DNA from 2 places in the Vibrio alginolyticus NBRC 15630 genome. Region 2 is predicted to be linked to the other one. Evidence: riboswitches for the same ligand, from Rfam matches in the RefSeq annotation. Region 2 holds a riboswitch; the other holds the start of a gene.
The links. Region 2 has a riboswitch for lysine ahead of tet(35) (tetracycline efflux Na+/H+ antiporter family transporter Tet(35)). Riboswitches for the same ligand answer to the same signal wherever they lie in the genome.
Positions count from the first base shown of each region.

Region 1 (9,603 bases), 1.6 Mb from region 2:
TAACGTCGGTTTGAACTACCTAAACTTATCACGCAGTGCGGAAACCTTATCAGGCGGTGAAGCTCAACGTATTCGTTTAGCAAGCCAAATTGGTGCAGGTCTTGTTGGTGTGATGTATGTTCTGGACGAACCGTCGATTGGTCTCCACCAGCGTGATAATGAACGCTTATTAAAAACGCTCACTCACTTGCGCGATTTAGGTAATACCGTACTTGTGGTAGAACACGATGAAGATGCGATTCGCTGTGCAGATCATGTCATAGATATTGGTCCTGGTGCTGGCGTACATGGTGGTAATGTTGTTGCGGAAGGCACCATGGAAGAGATAGTCGCGAATCCGAATTCTCTGACAGGTCAGTACTTAAGTGGTGTTAAAGAAATCGCAGTACCGAAAGATCGCACGCCGCGAGATCCGAAAAAAACGGTTGAGCTATTAGGCGCAACAGGTAATAACCTTAAAAACGTTAACCTTTCAATTCCTGTTGGGTTATTCAGCTGTATTACAGGGGTATCTGGCTCAGGTAAATCAACGCTGATTAATGATACTTTCTTTAAAATTGCGCATACCCAACTTAACGGAGCGACAACGGCTCAGCCTTCGCCTTATAAATCGATTAAAGGTCTAGAGCACTTCGATAAAGTCATCGATATCGATCAAAGCCCAATTGGCCGTACACCTCGCTCTAACCCTGCAACCTACACGGGGATCTTTACCCCAATCCGTGAACTGTTTGCAGGCACACAGGAGTCGCGTTCTCGCGGTTACAAGCCGGGCCGTTTTAGTTTTAACGTACGCGGTGGTCGTTGTGAGGCCTGTCAGGGTGACGGTGTTATCAAAGTAGAAATGCATTTCCTACCAGATGTTTATGTGCCATGTGATGTGTGTAAAGGTAAACGCTACAACCGTGAAACGCTCGAAGTACGTTACAAAGGTAAAACTATTGATGAAGTGCTAGAAATGACGGTCGAAGATGCACGCACCTTCTTCGATCCAGTTCCTGCCATCGCTCGCAAACTACAAACACTGATGGATGTGGGTTTGTCGTACATACGATTGGGTCAAGCGGCAACAACACTCTCCGGTGGTGAAGCACAGCGTGTGAAACTGGCGCGAGAGCTATCCAAACGTGATACAGGAAAAACCTTGTACATTTTGGATGAACCAACAACCGGCCTTCACTTCCATGATATCCAGCAGTTGCTCACTGTACTGCACAGACTTCGCGACCACGGAAATACTGTCGTGGTGATCGAGCATAACCTGGACGTCATTAAGACTGCGGACTGGATTATCGATCTTGGTCCTGAAGGGGGTCAGGGTGGCGGCGAGATAATCGCTCAAGGCACTCCGGAAGATGTGTCGCAAATCGAGGGTTCGCACACAGCTCACTTCCTCAAGCCTATGTTGAAGTAGAAAAAACAGGTAAAGTATCGAGACCAGCAAGTGCTGGTCTTTTTTCATTCAAAACAACGCAATAACTATGGCTACTATACATGTAAGTGGAACAAAGCTTTCTCCCGAAAAAGTACAGGTTCCCCTCAATCGCAAGTTTCTCATTGCCTTGGCAACACTATTTGTGTTGGCAATGCACTTTTTCATGCCCAACCCCGGCGGTTCGGGGCTTTCGCTTTCGTTCAATGCGACAACTTGGATTGCTTTTAGCTTTGCATTAGGCATTGGGTGTTACCAACTTGCGAATAATCGAGTACTACGTTACTCAAAACTAACCATCGGCTTGTTCATTAGTGCTCTTATCATGACGGTGCCCATTCTGTACCCAAATGCGAATAGCAGTTTGGCTGCCAATAAGCTCATTGGCCTGTGGTGTGGTGTCCTGTTCTTTATTGTCTTACAACAATTTCATTTCAGTAATAAACATCGCCAACGCCTATTATGGTTCATTGTCCTTGCGGTTGTTATCGAAGCCATTTTTGGTTTGACACAATATCTGTATCTCAAACCAGGCAATCCGTTTGGTTACGACACGGTGGCCAATCGTCCTTATGGTATTTTCCAACAGCCCAATGTAATGGCCAGCTTTCTTGCGACAGGGTTGGTGATTGCCAGCTATTTACTTGCACGTCAGCCCTACAAATACGATCGTAAGTTAAGCGATGTTTACCTTCTCTATGCCGTACCAGTTTTAACTTTACCACTAATTGTGGCGTTGGCTTCACGCACTGGTTGGTTAGCCTCGGTCATCGCCGTGTTGTTGGTCATTCCATACATGTACCGCTTTGCAACCAAAGGGCGCTTTATCCGCTGGGTTGTGTCACTTGTAAGTGGGCTCTTACTCTCAGTCGTTGTCATGCATCTTGCCTTTCCTGATGGAGGTGGGTTAGCCGCAGAAAAAGTAAATATGGAGTCTCCTCGAGCGTATACTTTTCCGCAAACATTAGACATGGTGATTGAAAAGCCTTTTACTGGTTATGGATATGGCAAGTTTGAATCTGAGTACATGCTGTATACGGCTCGTCAACATGCCCTAAATGAGAATTACCCAGCTGGTTTGCCAGCCATGGATCATCCGCATAACGAGCTACTTTACTGGGGAGTAGAAGGTGGCTTACTGCCAATACTCGGCATCTTCTTAGCGATGGCACTGGTACTGTATCGAATCTATCAAGCCAAACGCGGAACTCGTCTTGCGTTGCTGGCCTTGTTTATACCTATCGTATTGCACTCACAACTGGAATACCCTTTCTACCACTCTCTCGTGCATTGGTTGATCTTCGTTATCCTACTGTACTGGGTCGATCAGCGCGTCTCTCGTTATCGACAAGTCGGCTTTAGTAATGTGACCAAAAGCTTGCTGCGTGTTTTTAGTTTGGTACTTCCCGTTGCGTTTACGTTTTATATGGTAAGCGCATTACATACGAACTATGTATTGACGAAGTTTGAGACCACTAGACCAACTAACCCTGATATTCTGAATCAAGTCAGTAACCCTGTGGTTTGGAAAGACAGGTTTGATTGGGATGTCTATAGCACGTTTTTAAACCTTGGGCTGTACCAACAAGACGCAACCTTGATTCAGCCTTATATCGATTGGTCGCTAAAAATCATCAAAGATAAGCCTCGTCCTGCATTTTATAATAATTTGATTTTGGCCTACCAAGGCTTAGATGACTCAAGTAAAGCGGAGCAAATTAGAGCTGAAGCGCAGTTTTTGTTCCCGAAGATTGATTTCAGTGACGTCAATTACCAACCACCTTCTCAAGCAATCTCTGCCTCACCAGTCCCCACTTCAGGAGCTGAGTAATAAATACCAAAAAGCGAAGGGATGACCTTCGCTTTTCTTTATCTCATTACTGTATGATTTTATTCAGTGAGTGACTCTTCTAACGCTTTTAAGCACAGCGCAACGTTTTCAGATCGAGCGCCGTAACCCATTAAGCCAATACGCCACGCTTTACCAGCTAATGCCCCAAGGCCTGCACCAATTTCTAGGTTATAGGTTTCTAGCAAGTGAGCACGAACTTTTGCTTCATCAATTCCTTCAGGCACGTAAATCGCATTTAATTGTGGCAACCGATGGGCTTCGTCCACAACAAATTCAAAGCCTAACTTTTGTAAGCCATTTTTGAGTTTTTCATGCATCAGTTGGTGACGAGCCCAAGCGTTTTCTAATCCTTCATTTTTCAGTATCAATAAAGCTTCATGAAGCGCATACAAGCTATTAACTGGCGCCGTATGATGGTAACTACGCTTGCCTTCTCCACTCCAATACCCCAAAACTAAACTCTGATCGAGGAACCAACTCTGTACTGGTGTTGTTCTTGCTTGAATCTTTTCAATCGCGGCAGGAGAAAACGTCACTGGTGAGAGCCCAGGTACACATGACAAACATTTTTGACTACCAGAGTAAACCGCATCCAGTTGCCATTCATCCACTTTTAACGGCACACCACCAAGTGACGTCACCGCATCAACAATAGATAATGCATTATGCTGTTTCGCCAGCTTACCCAATGCTTGAGCATCACTGACTGCACCAGTTGAGGTTTCCGCATGCACAAAAGCAAGAATTTTTGTATCTGGGTGCTGTTCGAGTGCTTGCTCGACTTTATCAATGGAAACAGGCGTCCCCCATTCATCATCGACGATAACAACTTCACCACCAGCACGGACGACATTTTCGCGCATGCGTTCACCAAATACACCATTACGGCAGACGATCACTTTATCGCCTTTCTCGATCAAGTTTACAAAGCAGGTTTCCATCCCTGCACTACCTGGCGCTGAAACCGCAATCGTGAACTCATTGTCAGTTTGAAAGGCATACTTCAATAGCTGCTTGAGCTCATCCATCATACCGATAAACAGAGGATCAAGGTGACCTACAGTAGGACGGCTTAGTGCTTGTAACACTTGAGGATAAATATCAGAAGGACCAGGTCCCATTAAAATACGGTGAGGCGGAATAAAGCTTTGGATCGACATGTCAGCTCCTTGATTATCTTTTATCCTGAGCATTCTAAAAGTTCTATTCAATAACATGGCTCAGGTGTAGGGTTCTTCACCCTAATAGATTTTTCCTCTATCAGCAATTAGCCGTAAGTATGGAGGTCAAACCAGTGTCACAAAATCGTTAATAAAAAACACCATAAAGGTTGAAATATTGATTGACATTAAGGCCTCAAAACCGTTCAATGTTTGAGCTTTATGTAGAAGAGGAGCGCTACCCAGGTAGATGATTTGTGGAACCGCAATTCCAACACCAATCATTGAGGGGGAGTAGTGCCGAGGTAAGTCAAAGTTGCAGGATTTGACTTGTCGGTTGAATTGGGCTGAATCCCATCAACTGTCATCAGCGCAGTCTGATGAAGGGCTTCTGAGGGTAAATTTTTCAAATAGCATTCTAAATACCTCTCTTTTTGCTCTGTTCCTTTTCTCACTAAACATTGGATGTACAATTTTTTAGGAAGCCGTGGGAGAACGCAGTGAGCGCATTTAACGTAGCTAAATTCGGTGGAACCAGTGTTGCCAACTTTGAGGCAATGAGTCGTTGCGCCACCATTATCGAAAACAATCCAAATACTCGCCTGGTCGTGAGCAGCGCTTGCTCTGGCGTCACCAACCTATTGGTAGAACTCGCCAACGGTGTTCAGGATCAAACGCACCGTACTGAGCTGCTGCAAAATCTGGCCAACATTCATGACGCCATTTTAACTCAGCTCGAAGACAGCACGAAAACTGCTGCCGAGGTGTATGGCATATTAGATACCGTAACCAGCCTGGCCGAGGCTGCATCTATCCAAGCTAGTGCGAAGTTAACCGATCATTTAGTCGCATGTGGCGAACTCATGTCGACGCATATTCTAACTCAGTTAATGTGTGAGCGAGGCATTCAAGCTGTGCGCTTTGATATCCGCGATGTGCTGCGTACTGATGACAACTTTGGTCGCGCAGAGCCAAACATTGAAGCAATTTCGACGCTTGCGCAAGATAAACTCGTACCACTTTGCCAACAATCCGTTGTTGTTACTCAAGGCTTCATAGGATCTGACGAAGCCGGTAATACAACAACACTAGGTCGAGGAGGCAGCGATTACAGCGCCGCCTTAATTGCTGAGAGCGTCAAAGCGGCAGGGTTAGAAATCTGGACTGATGTTCCGGGCATCTACACAACAGACCCGCGAATTGCGCCAAAAGCCTCACCAATTCCTGAGATCAGCTTTAGTGAAGCTTCAGAAATGGCTAACTTTGGCGCTAAAATCCTTCACCCTTCTACGCTAGTACCTGCATTGCGCCACGACATTCCGGTATTTGTGGGGTCATCGAAAGAGCCTGAAAAAGGGGGAACTTGGATTCGCCACCAAGTCGAAAGCTCACCGTTATTCCGTGCGCTAGCTTTGCGTTGTAACCAAACCATGGTAACGCTACGCAGCGCCAATATGTTCCACGCATACGGTTTCTTAGCAAAGGTCTTTGAGATCCTTGCAAAGCATAAGATCTCTGTCGATTTGATCACGACATCTGAAATCAGTGTATCGTTAACACTTGATCAAACTGATACATCTGGCGGAGCACCACAGCTGCCGCAAGCTGCACGAGAAGAGTTAGAAGAGTTATGTAAGGTAGAAGTTGAACATGACCTATGCCTCGTTGCTCTCATTGGTAACAACATGAGTGAGAGTAAAGGCTACGCGAAACAGGTTTTTGGCACGCTAGAAGATTTTAACCTACGCATGATTTGTTATGGCGCTAGCCCTCACAACTTATGCTTCTTGCTCCATGAGTCGGTATCGAAACAAGCCATACAAAAACTCCACACGGAGTTGTTTGAGAAGTAAGTTCAACTCAATAAAACAAAGGGCTGCGTATCTGCAGCCCTTTGTTGTTTCATTAGTTGTTATATTTGGACGAGGTAAACATCAATTTAACCATTAATGTTTGGCCCTAACCATTTTTCAGCCTCGATCCTATCCCACCCCTTACGATCGGCGTAACTCTCTAGCTGATCTTCTTGGATCTGTGCGATCGCAAAGTAACGTGAGTCAGGATGAGAGAAGTACCAACCAGATACTGACGCACCCGGATACATTGCATAGCTGGAGGTTAGAGTCATGCCAATATTCTCTTCCACATTAAGTAGCTCCCAAAGCGGTCCTTTTTCAGTATGCTCAGGGCACGCTGGATAACCTGGTGCAGGGCGAATACCTTGGTATTTTTCACGAATGAGATCATCGTTAGATAAATCTTCATCCGCAGCATAACCCCAAATTTCTTTACGGACACGCTCATGCAAATACTCAGCAAACGCTTCGGCTAGGCGATCCGCCACCGCTTGAATCATAATTGCGTTGTAATCATCTCCCTGTGCTTTGTATTCATCAGCAAGCTCTCGTTCACCAATACCACCAGTGACAGCAAATGCCCCTATCCAATCATGTTTACCCGACTCTTTAGGTGCGATGTAGTCGGATAAACAATAGTTGAATCCTTTTGGTTTCTCGGTCTGTTGTCGCAAGTTACGTAATACTTTCACAACGTCGGTACGAGTTTCATCAGCATAAACTTCAATGTCGTCCCCCACGCTCGCAGCAGGGAATAAGCCACACATTCCACGCGCTTTTAACAGGCCTTCTCGCTCAACTCGATCAAGTAACTCGTTGGCATCTTCGAATAAACGTTTTGCTTCTTCACCAACTTCTTCATGTTGGAAAATTGTTGGATACTTACCCACAAGTGACCAAGTCATAAAGAATGGTGTCCAATCGATGTATTGACGTAATATAGCCACATCAAAATCATCGAAGATATGAATGCCAGGCTTAACAGGCACTGGAGGAGTATAAGCTTCCCAATCGATAGCAACTTTATTCGCTCGAGCAGCTTCTAATGTCACTGGTTTGGTTCTCGGTTTCTTTCGATTATGTTGATCACGTACTCGTTCGTAATCAGCTTCAAGTTTTTCAACAAATTCAGGGCGACGTTCATCTGACAGAAGAGAAGTACATACGCCCACTGCACGTGAGGCGTTGTTCACGTAAACCACTGGATGCTTGTAATTTTGCTCAATCTTAACTGCTGTATGGGCTTTTGACGTTGTTGCGCCACCGATGAGAAGAGGTAAGTTAAAGTCGAGACGCTCCATCTCTTTTGCAACATGCACCATTTCGTCTAATGAAGGTGTGATCAACCCTGATAAACCAATAATATCGACGTTCTCTTCTTGCGCTACTTTTAAGATCTTTTCGCAAGGAACCATGACACCAAGATCGATAATTTCGTAGTTATTGCACTGCAATACAACGCCAACGATATTTTTCCCGATATCATGTACATCACCTTTGACCGTCGCTAGCAAAATCTTACCGTTTGTTTGTCCCACCTGCTTTTCTGCATTGATGTAGGGCTCCAGATGCGCGACTGCTTGCTTCATCACTCGTGCAGATTTTACGACTTGAGGAAGGAACATTTTACCTTCACCAAACAAATCTCCGACGACGTTCATCCCATCCATGAGTGGGCCTTCAATCACCTCTAATGGCTTTGAAGCATTGACACGTGCCTCTTCGGTATCATCAACGATAAACTCGGTTATTCCTTTCACTAACGCGTGTTCTAAACGCTTTTCAACAGGCCAAGTTCTCCACTCAAGTGCAGAGGCATCCTCCTCTTTACCTACCCCTTTGCCTGCGTATTCCGCCGCGATATCTAACAACCTCTCAGTGGCATCATCGCGACGGTTAAGAACGACATCTTCCACAGCCTCACGCAATTTTTCAGGCACGTTATCGTAGATTTCTAACTGACCCGCATTCACAATCCCCATATCCATACCGTTTTTAAAACAGTGGTAGAGGAACACCGCGTGAATCGCTTCACGTACATAGTTATTGCCACGGAAAGAGAATGAGACGTTAGAAACACCACCCGAGATCATCGCGTGTGGTAAATCACGTTTGATATCGCCAACGGCTTCAATGAAATCCACCGCGTAGTTATTATGCTCCTCGATCCCCGTAGCAATGGCAAAAATGTTTGGGTCAAAAATGATGTCTTCTGGTGGAAAGCCCACTTCATCAACAAGAATTCGGTAAGCGTTGGTACAAATTTCTACTTTGCGCTCACGTGTATCTGCTTGCCCAATCTCATCAAACGCCATCACAATCACAGCCGCACCGTAACGGCGGATCAACTTAGCTTGTTCAACGAATTTCTCTTTGCCTTCTTTGAGAGAGATCGAGTTAACAATGCCTTTTCCTTGGATGCACTTAAGACCGGCTTCAATAACCTCCCACTTGGAAGAGTCAACCATGATTGGTACTTTGGATATTTCAGGTTCTGACGCACAAAGGTTTAAAAATCGAACCATACAAGCTTGTGCATCCAACATGCCTTCATCCATGTTGATATCGATAATTTGAGCGCCATTTTCAACTTGTTGACGAGCCACATCGAGCGCTTCGTCGTACAGTTCTTCTTTAATCAAGCGCTTAAAACGCGCAGAACCAGTTACATTCGTACGCTCACCGACATTGATGAATAAAGAGTCTTTATCAATGGCGAGCGGCTCTAAGCCAGACAAGCGACAAGCAACGGGAAGTTCAGGTAATTGACGAGGGGCGATATTTTCAACCGCGAGTGCCATTTGGCGAATGTGCTCAGGAGTTGTACCACAACACCCACCAATCAAGTTTAAAAAGCCGCTTTGAGCCCACTCTTTAACATGCTTAGCCATATCTTCTGGCGACAAATCGTATTCGCCGAATGCATTCGGAAGCCCAGCATTTGGGTGAGCGGAAACAAAAGATTCTGATATACGCGAGAGCTCTTCAACATAAGGACGCAGTTCATCCGGGCCAAGTGCACAGTTCAAACCAAACGAAATCGGTTTAACATGACGTAATGAGTTGTAAAACGCTTCTGTGGTTTGACCGGATAATGTTCTACCGGAAGCATCAGTAATAGTCCCCGAGATCATCACAGGTAACTCAATACCCATATCTTCAAACACACTTTCAACAGCAAATGAACAAGCCTTAGCGTTAAGAGTATCGAAGATGGTCTCGATAAGAATAAGATCAGAACCACCTTTAATCAGCGCTCGAGTCGATTCAGAGTAAGCCTCAACTAACTCGTCGAAAGAAACA
Region 1 covers NC_022349.1:1,939,779-1,949,381, forward strand. Annotated here, with positions in the region: gene uvrA (excinuclease ABC subunit UvrA) at 1-1,414, shown strand, start outside; gene N646_RS08855 (PglL family O-oligosaccharyltransferase) at 1,482-3,263, shown strand; gene N646_RS08860 (pyridoxal-phosphate-dependent aminotransferase family protein) at 3,323-4,444, opposite strand; lysine riboswitch at 4,665-4,843, shown strand; gene lysC (lysine-sensitive aspartokinase 3) at 4,945-6,297, shown strand; gene metH (methionine synthase) at 6,384-9,603, opposite strand, start outside.
Region 1: it holds a riboswitch for lysine, as region 2 does, so the genes downstream of both, lysC (lysine-sensitive aspartokinase 3) here and tet(35) (tetracycline efflux Na+/H+ antiporter family transporter Tet(35)) in region 2, are expected to answer to the same signal.

Region 2 (9,603 bases):
GAAAAGTACGGTCTGAGTAAAGGTCACTCTCTGGTTATCGATGACGAAAGAGCAGAAGAGTTATACCAGCAACTGAAAGAAGAGAACTTGATTACCAATGAGTATGCGGGCGGTACAATTGGTAACACGCTACATAACTACTCCGTGCTAGCGGATGACCGCTCCACACTACTTGGAGTGATGAGCCAGGATATTAAGATTGGCAGCTACGGTTACCGTTATCTTTGTAATACATCAAGCCGCATGGACTTGAACTACCTACAAGGTGTAGATGGTGCAATTGGCCGTTGTTTTGCTCTTATCACAGAAGACGGTGAACGTACTTTTGCTATCAGCGAAGGGCAAATGAACCAACTCCATCCTGATAGCATTCCAGAGAAAATCTTTAAAAATGCATCAGCACTTGTACTGACGTCATATCTAGTACGTTGTAAAGACGGCGACCCAATGCCGGAAGCAACAATGAAAGCGATTGAGTACGCGAAAAAGAATGATGTGCCTGTTGTTCTGACTTTAGGCACAAAGTTTGTTATTCAAGATGACCCTAAATATTGGCAAGAATTCATTAGAGATAACGTTTCAGTCGTTGCGATGAATGAAGATGAAGCAGAAGCTCTGACGGGGGAATCTGATCCACTTGCTGCGTCTGATAAAACATTGGAGTGGGCTGATCTAGTATTGTGCACGGCGGGTCCTGTAGGTCTATTTATGGCTGGGTATACGGAAGATAGCGCGAAGCGCGAAACTTCTTTGCCATTACTTCCAGGGTCAATTGCTGAATTTAATCGTTATGAATTTAGTCGCCCGGCGAAAAAAGACTCATGCGAGACGCCAATAAAAGTGTACTCGCATATCTCGCCATATATGGGTGGCCCAGAAAAAATTAAGAATACAAATGGCGCAGGTGATGCCGCGTTATCTGCTGTTCTTCATGATATGGCAGCAAATAAATACCATAAAGAAAATGTGCCTAATTCAAGCAAGCACAGTAACGAGTATTTAACTTACTCTTCTTTTTCTCAAGTCTGCAAATACGCAAACCGTGCTAGCTACGAAGTTCTCGTGCAACATTCACCACGATTGTCGCGCGGACTTCCTGAGCGAGAAGATAGCCTAGAAGAAGCATACTGGGAACGTTAATACGAAGCGGTTTAATTAACTATTCTGTAACTAAAGTAAAAGGCACATTAAGAAATGTGCCTTTTTTATTTGTAATGGTTTAAATAAAAAAGGCTCCCTATGGGAGCCTTTTAAAAATAGCACGGATCTAGATTAGGAACTCATCCAGAGATTTACCTGCATCAAGTTGCTCTTGAATCGCCGAAGGTGTACGACCTTGGCCAGTCCAAGTTTTCTCATTACCGTTTGAATCTGTGTATTTGTATTTAGCAGGGCGAGGTGCGCGCTTCGCTTTGCCTTTCGTCTTAGTTTCGCCAGATAGCGCAGTAATAAGTGCTTCTACGTCAATACCGTCTTGAGCGATTTTCTCAGCAATCTCTGCAAGCTTAGCTTCTTGCTCTGCTTGTGCTGCGCGTTCTGCTTCTTCTGCTTCACGACGCTCATCTACGACAGTAGTGAGTTTATCTAGAGCTTCTTCCAATTGTTCTAGAGTCAGCTCACGAGAAAATGCACGAAGGCTACGGATATTTAGAAGGGTTTTAGTCAGCTCTGACATAACGATTCCTATTAAAAGGTTAATGTGTTGGGCACTTTTTATCGTTACGATTAAATAATGCCAATCTATAAATAAACAAAGAGTCCTTATATTTAACTTTATCTTTTCCTTATGTGCAAATGCTAAATCAAGATTTTGTTTAAATTTGACTATTTTTTAAAGCAATTAATATTATTACACTCGAAATAAATCATTATTAGATGAGAACTAAAATCAACAATCATTATTGTATAGAGAGAGCGACAGCTTGGTTTTTTATAAAAAAATTTGAGTTATTACTTAAAAATATGAAGCATCCATCTTTAATGGTGTGTCATATATCCTTAATTTATTGATATAAGATAAACCATGATATTTCTAAGGTAGTAATAATGTTTCATAAATAACATGATTGATGTGATTTCAGTTGCACAAAACTTATGGAAGTAGGCAAGGTTTATAAATTATCTCAGTCATTATTTATTTGTTTAATTTAGTTTGATGTGTTGCATTGACTCTCATCATAAGTACAATGGCTGCCACCTGATGCAATATTGCAGACAATTTGTTGTTAATTTGTACAGTTAGTGGTTAATTGTTTGTTGTTGCCGTAGAGGCGCGGTCTCGAAGAGTAGCTATTATTGGGGTGATGCCAATGAATAATAGTGGAAGGCGAAGATTGCCGAAGTAAGTAACTCATCAAAGTTACTTGCTGGGGTTGTATCTGAAAGGAACAACACTGCCATAGTATATATTCACATTAAACTATGGAGCGCTACTGTAGGGTTGGGTGGAGTGTTCGCTTCCCTGTCGCTAAGTTCAACATGAGCACGTATCGTATGCTACGTGACTTGTCTGCAGTAGATCTCTAGCCAAACTTTGGTTTTTGAAGATCATGAATTTAATAGATTTTTCTAGTTCTCCTGTTTCATTATTGCCACCTATTGTCGCTTTGACTTTGGCGATTTTGACTCGACGTGTATTAGTTTCCTTGGGTGTAGGTATCGTGCTAGGTGCGGTGCTACTTAATAGCTGGTCTATCAGCGACACCGCAGGTTACGTCAGTTCTCAAGTTTCTTCTGTCTTTATTGAAGATGGCGGAATTAACACTTGGAACATGAGCATTGTTGGTTTCCTAATCTTATTAGGTATGACAACAGCTTTATTAACGCTTTCTGGCGGTACTCGTGCTTTTGCTGAATGGGCACAATCTCGAGTGAAGAGTAAACGCGGCTCCAAACTTCTTGCCGCCTTTTTAGGCGTATTCATTTTTGTCGATGATTACTTTAATAGCCTTGCTGTTGGTGCGATCTCTCGCCCAGTAACCGATCGCTTTTATGTGTCTCGCGCTAAGCTTGCGTACATTCTAGACTCAACCGCTGCTCCAATGTGTGTAATTATGCCTGCTTCTAGCTGGGGTGCTTACATTATTACTATTATTGGCGGGATCTTAGTCTCACATGGGATCACAGAGTATTCGGCTCTTGGCGCATATGTTCGTCTTATCCCAATGAACTTCTACGCCGTTTTTGCGCTGCTAATGGTGTTCGCTGTTGCGTGGTTTGGTCTTGATATTGGTAAAATGCGTGAGCATGAGATCTCTGCATCGCAAGGTCGTGGCTTTGATAAAGACAAAGAAAATGACTCGCAAGAAGCGCATGACCTAAATGAAGAGCTAGATATCCGTGAAAGTGAAAAGGGTAAAGTGTCAGATTTGATACTTCCTATCGTGACGCTGATTATCGCGACTATCGCTTCAATGCTTTACACGGGTGGCCAAGCATTGGCTGCTGATGGTAAGGAGTTTGCGCTTCTTGGTGCTTTTGAAAATACAGATGTAGGTACATCACTAATCTACGGTAGCTTGCTTGGCTTAGCAGTTGCACTGTTTACTGTTGTGAAGCAAGGTCTACCAATGGCTGAGATCGCACGTACACTTTGGATTGGTGCTAAGTCTATGTTTGGTGCGATTCTAATCTTAGTATTTGCCTGGACCATTGGCTCTGTTATCGGTGATATGAAGACTGGTACTTACCTTTCGACAATGGCGCAGGGAAATATCAACCCTCATTGGCTCCCAGTTATCTTATTCCTGCTGTCTGGCCTGATGGCGTTCTCAACAGGTACTTCATGGGGTACGTTCGGCATCATGCTTCCAATCGCCGGAGACATGGCTGGTGCAACAGACGTAGCGCTAATGCTACCGATGTTGAGTGCGGTTTTAGCTGGTGCGGTATTCGGTGACCATTGTTCACCAATCTCAGATACGACTATCTTGTCATCGACGGGTGCACGTTGTAACCACATTGATCACGTATCAACACAGCTACCTTATGCATTATCAGTCGCGCTTGTTTCATGCGTCGGCTTTATTGCCCTTGGTATGACTGCTTCAATTGCGTTCTCGTTCATTGCAGCGTCGATAACATTCGTTATCGTTTGCGCTATTTTGTCATGGCTTTCAAAGTCTAAAATAGCGTCTTGCCAGAGTGCGTAAGTTGTTTTGAATAGATTCGTTACAGAGGGAAGCTCCGCTAATTTAGCGGAGCTTTTTTTAACGCGACTTAGGTGAGGGGGGCAATCGCGTTTTTGGGGATAAAAGTCTCGTGTTAAGAGCGAATTGTTTGTGTACCGAGCTCTCCTTGATGGGCTGTAATGGAAAAGCAATCCATCTTCTTCTTAGTTCTAAGCAAAGACTATGCCCATTTTAAGCTTTTGATTTTTAATACAGAAAAATCCGCATGGTTGCGATGCAGAGTTAACTAAATGATATCTAAAGAGTTACCTGTTACACAGTGTTACGTTACACCTATACAGTATTTAAACATTTAAGTTGTATTTCTTTATTAATCGATAAAGCGTTGTTCTTGAAATGCCGAGGTGACGTGCAGCCGCACTCATATTGTGTTTATTTTCTTCGATAGCTTGCAGTAGGTAGTCGAGATCAATTTGGTCCACAGAAGGGAGCAATTGCCTCTCATTGTTATCAAGGCCCAAGTCAGCGACGAGAAGCGTGTGATCTTCACACATGACAATTGCTCGTTGGATGACATTACGCAGTTCTCTTACGTTGCCTGGCCAACGATGTTTGAGGAGCTTGGCTTTTACCTTATCAGACATTTTTTGTACCTGACCATGAGACAGATCTGCTAGAAAGTGTTCAGATAAAATAATAATGTCTTTTCCACGCTTTCTCAGTGGAGGGATAGTTAATGGCAATATATTAAGCCGATAGAATAGATCTTCACGAAATCCTCCTTGTACGACCTCATTTTTCAAATCCACGTGGCTTGCTGCAATGACCCTACAGTCCACGTCAATGAATTTATCCGCTCCGACTTTATGGATTTGTTTACTCTCCAAAAAGTGAAGGAGGTGGATTTGTAAGTCTGGTGGCATGTCACCAATTTCATCAAGAAATAGGGTGCCTTTATGTGCCTTTTGAATAAAACCTATACGCTCTGAGATTGCGCCTGTAAATGCTCCTTTTTCATGGCCGAAAAGCTCGGATGCAATAAGACCACTTGGAATGGCTCCACAGTTGACTTCCACAAAAGGTGCTGAGTGTCTGTTCGACAATTGATGAATAAGGCGAGCGCAAAGACCTTTCCCAACACCAGTTTCACCCTGAATGAGGACTTCAGCATCACATTGAGCGTACTTTTGTATTGCAGTACGAAGTTCTTGGATACAGGCACTATTGCCGATCAACGGGTATAGTGCCGTATCGTCGAAATCTACAGCTTGTTTATTACTACCGTTACGCAGTTTCATTGTTAATCACTATTTTTTGCCCCGCTCTAATAATAGTTTTGAATGACTTGTCTCAAACGTGAGTTGCTGTCTCTTTATTGATAAAAATGTCAATTAATGGGTTGGGTACGGTCTAAATAGTTGATTTGGTGGATATTCATACTATTCTTCGCTTTCTTCGTCAGAGTAGAGCTGATTGGAGGTGTTCTTTCCACCAGAGTATTCAATATGGAAAAGAATTTAATTTCATTTAAATCAATGTCTTGTGAAAAATATTTAGAAAATATTCAATTGAGTATTGAAAAATATAGAATCCTTAGTTAGTGTGGTTACTAACAAAGCAACTCAAAAAGAGCCTTAAATAAGTATGCGTAATTTTGTAATGAACATTCATCACCATCATCACCCAATCTAGTCTTTCGGGCGATGTACGCATACCCGGGAGGCAGGAAACTCCCGGAGGTAAAATCAAAGTAAAAGCAGATTTTAAACCCTCGGGAGACTTCAATCTCCCGAGGGTTTTTTAGTTTTATTAGTTTGAAAAATACTTAGATATCAAAATCTTGCATAGGGACAAAGCAATGCAAACACAACGTTTAAGAATCGCAATTCAGAAAAAAGGTCGTCTTAGCAAAGAGAGTCAAGCTCTACTAAAACAGTGCGGCGTAAAGTTCAACGTAATGGGCGAGCGTTTAGTTGTCCATTCTGAAAATATGCCAATTGATTTACTCTTGGTTCGTGACGACGACATCCCAGGTTTAATTATGGATGGCGTGGTTGACCTTGGCTTTATTGGCGAAAATGAGCTAGAAGAAGTTCGCCTTGACCGCAAAGCATTAGGTGAACCCTGCGAGTTTGTTCAGCTTCGTCGACTTGATTTTGGTGGCTGTCGTTTATCTATCGCAATCGACAAGGACGAAGAGTACAACGGTCCACAAGACTTAGCTGGCAAGCGTATTGCTACAACGTATCCTCAACTTCTAAAAGCGTACATGGATGAAGCCGGCGTTCCATTCTCTACATGTATGCTGACAGGCTCTGTAGAAGTTGCGCCTCGCGCGGGTCTCGCTGATGCTATCGCTGATTTGGTTTCTACAGGTGCAACACTGGAAGCGAACGGCCTTAAAGAAGCTGAAATTATCTTCAAATCAAAAGCGACATTGATTCAACGCACAGGTGAGTTCGACGCAGACAAAGTGGCGCTAATCGAAAAGCTGTTAACTCGCATGCAAGGTGTGCAGCAAGCGAAAGAATCTAAGTACATTATGCTTCACGCCCCAGCAGAGAAGTTAGATCAAATTAAAGCACTACTGCCAGGTGCTGAAGACCCAACTGTTCTTCCTCTTTCTGCAGATAAGCAGAAAATGGCTGTTCACTTAGTGAGTTCTGAAAACCTGTTCTGGGAAACAATGGAACAGCTGAAAGAGTTGGGCGCAAGTTCAATTCTCGTTCTACCAATTGAAAAAATGATGGAGTAAGCATCATGAGAACAGTCGTTTGGCAATCATTAAGTGAGAATCAGCAAGACTCTATTTTGGAGCGCCCTGCTATTGCAGAAGGTGCCAATATCACCACTGCTGTGGCCGAAGTTATTGCTAAAGTTCGAGAAGAAGGTGACTCTGCTCTTATTGAGCTGACCGAAAAGTTTGACCGTGTTAAGCCTGAATCCATTCGTGTTTCTTCTCAGGAAATTAAGGCAGCGTCAGAGCGTTTGTCAGAGTCAATGAAGAGCGCATTAGAGCAAGCTTACGCCAATATTTCTAAGTTCCACAAAGCGCAAAAGCCGCAACCGATCAAGGTGGAAACCCAGCCAGGTGTCCTTTGTGAACAAGTAACACGCCCAATTCAAAAAGTGGGTTTGTACATTCCGGGTGGCAGTGCGCCTTTGCCATCGACTGTTTTGATGCTCGGCGTTCCTGCAAAAATTGCAGGTTGTCGTAAAGTCGTTCTTTGTTCTCCACCGCCAATCGCTGATGAGATCCTTTATGTCGCGAAACTGTGTGGCATTGATGAAGTGTACAACGTCGGTGGTGGCCAAGCAGTTGCTGCAATGGCTTATGGCACCGAGACGGTATCGAAAGTAGATAAGATCTTTGGTCCGGGCAACGCTTACGTGACCGAAGCAAAACGTCAGGTAAGTAATGATTTCCGTGGTGCTGCGATTGATATGCCAGCAGGTCCATCAGAAGTTCTTGTAATTGCCGATGAAACCGCAGATGCAGACTTTATCGCTGCGGATCTTTTGAGCCAAGCGGAACACGGTCCTGATTCTCAAGTGGTACTTGTGACTCCTTCTCCTGTGATTGCTGATCAAGTGACGGATGTGGTTCAACGTCAGCTTAAGGAGCTATCTCGTGCAGACATCGCAGAAAAGGCTCTGGCATCAAGCTTGATCATTATTTCTGAGTCGATGACGCAGTCAGTTTCTATTTCCAATTACTACGGTCCTGAGCACTTGATTGTTCAGACTAAGAACCCTCGTGAGCTTCTACCTCTATTAGATAACGCAGGTTCTATCTTCCTAGGTGATTGGTCGCCTGAATCAGCAGGTGATTATGCATCGGGCACTAACCACGTTCTTCCTACTTACGGTTACACACGCACGTATTCAAGCTTAGGCTTAGCGGACTTTTCGAAACGTATGACGGTTCAAGAGCTGTCTGCTGATGGTCTAAAGAACCTTGCACCAACGGTGGTCACCATGGCGGAAGCAGAAGGTCTGGATGCACACAAACGTGCAGTGACCATTCGCGTAGAAAAACTGGCAGCTAAGTAAGAGGATATTGAGATGGAAAAGCTAGCGCGCAAACAAGTCCAACAACTTACCCCTTATATGTCGGCTCGTCGAATTGGTGGTACCGGTGACGTATGGCTAAACGCCAACGAATCACCATTCAATAATGAATACAAAACAGACTTCGCTCGTCTTAATCGTTACAGCGAATGTCAGCCTAAAGAACTGATTTCTGCTTACGCAGCCTATGCGGGTGTGAAACCAGAGCAAACATTAACATCTCGTGGTGCGGATGAAGGTATTGAGTTGTTAATTCGTGCATTCTGTGAGCCGGGTGAAGATGCGATTCTTTACTGCCCACCGACTTACGGTATGTACGCCATCAGTGCAGAAACCATCGGTGTAGAGCGCAAAACCGTGCCGCTAACGTCAGATTGGCAACTAGACCTTGCAGGCATCGAAGCTAATCTGGATAACGTGAAACTGGTTTTTGTATGTTCGCCAAACAACCCAACAGGTAACTTGGTTAAGCGTGAGGACATTGTGTCTCTGCTTGAGATGACAAAAGACCGTGCAATCGTGGTGATGGATGAAGCGTACATCGATTTTTGTCCAGAAGCGTCAACGGTAGACCTACTGGCGCAATACCCGAACCTTGCAATTCTGCGTACTCTGTCGAAAGCTTTTGCGCTTGCAGGTCTACGTTGTGGATTTACGCTTGCGAACGAAGAGCTGATTAATGTACTTCTTAAAGTTATCGCACCTTACCCAGTCCCAGTTCCAGTGGCAGAAATTGCGACTCAGGCGCTTTCGGAAGCTGGTTTAGCGCGAGCGAAGTTTCAAGTTCTCGATTTGAATGCAAACCGTGCTTACTTGCAAGTTGGCCTTTCAATGATTCCGGACTTGGAAGTGTTTGAAGGGTGGGGGAACTACCTATTGGTGAAATTCCCAGATGGCGATGACCTTTTCAAAGCGGCTTGGGATACGGGCATTATTTTGCGTAACTCGCCAATTGAAAACTGTGTGCGTATCAGTGTGGGTAACCGTGACGAGTGCGAAAAAACGCTTGGATTTATCAGAAACTACTACGCATAAATAGAGACAGAATTTATCGCTCTCGCTCAATAGCGGGAGCGCCAAAAGAATAGCAATAAGGAAGTTCGAGTGAGCAAACAACAAAAAATCCTTTTTATCGACCGTGATGGCACCTTAATTGTTGAGCCGCCGATTGATTTTCAAGTAGACCGTTTAGATAAGCTAAAACTAGAACCATTTGTTATCCCAAGCCTGCTGTCGTTGCAGGATGCAGGATACCGCCTAGTGATGGTCACGAACCAAGATGGTTTGGGTACCGACAGCTACCCACAAGCTGATTTTGATGCACCACACAACATGATGATGGAGATCTTTGAATCTCAAGGTGTGAAGTTTGATGATGTGCTGATTTGTCCTCACTTCGATG
Region 2 covers NC_022349.1:205,124-214,726, forward strand. Annotated here, with positions in the region: gene N646_RS00885 (inosine/guanosine kinase) at 1-1,140, shown strand, start outside; gene N646_RS00890 (H-NS family histone-like protein) at 1,268-1,675, opposite strand; lysine riboswitch at 2,258-2,440, shown strand; gene tet(35) (tetracycline efflux Na+/H+ antiporter family transporter Tet(35)) at 2,550-4,151, shown strand; gene N646_RS00900 (sigma-54 interaction domain-containing protein) at 4,475-5,428, opposite strand; His leader region at 5,798-5,935, shown strand; gene hisG (ATP phosphoribosyltransferase) at 5,989-6,885, shown strand; gene hisD (histidinol dehydrogenase) at 6,891-8,183, shown strand; gene hisC (histidinol-phosphate transaminase) at 8,196-9,236, shown strand; gene hisB (bifunctional histidinol-phosphatase/imidazoleglycerol-phosphate dehydratase HisB) at 9,306-9,603, shown strand, end outside.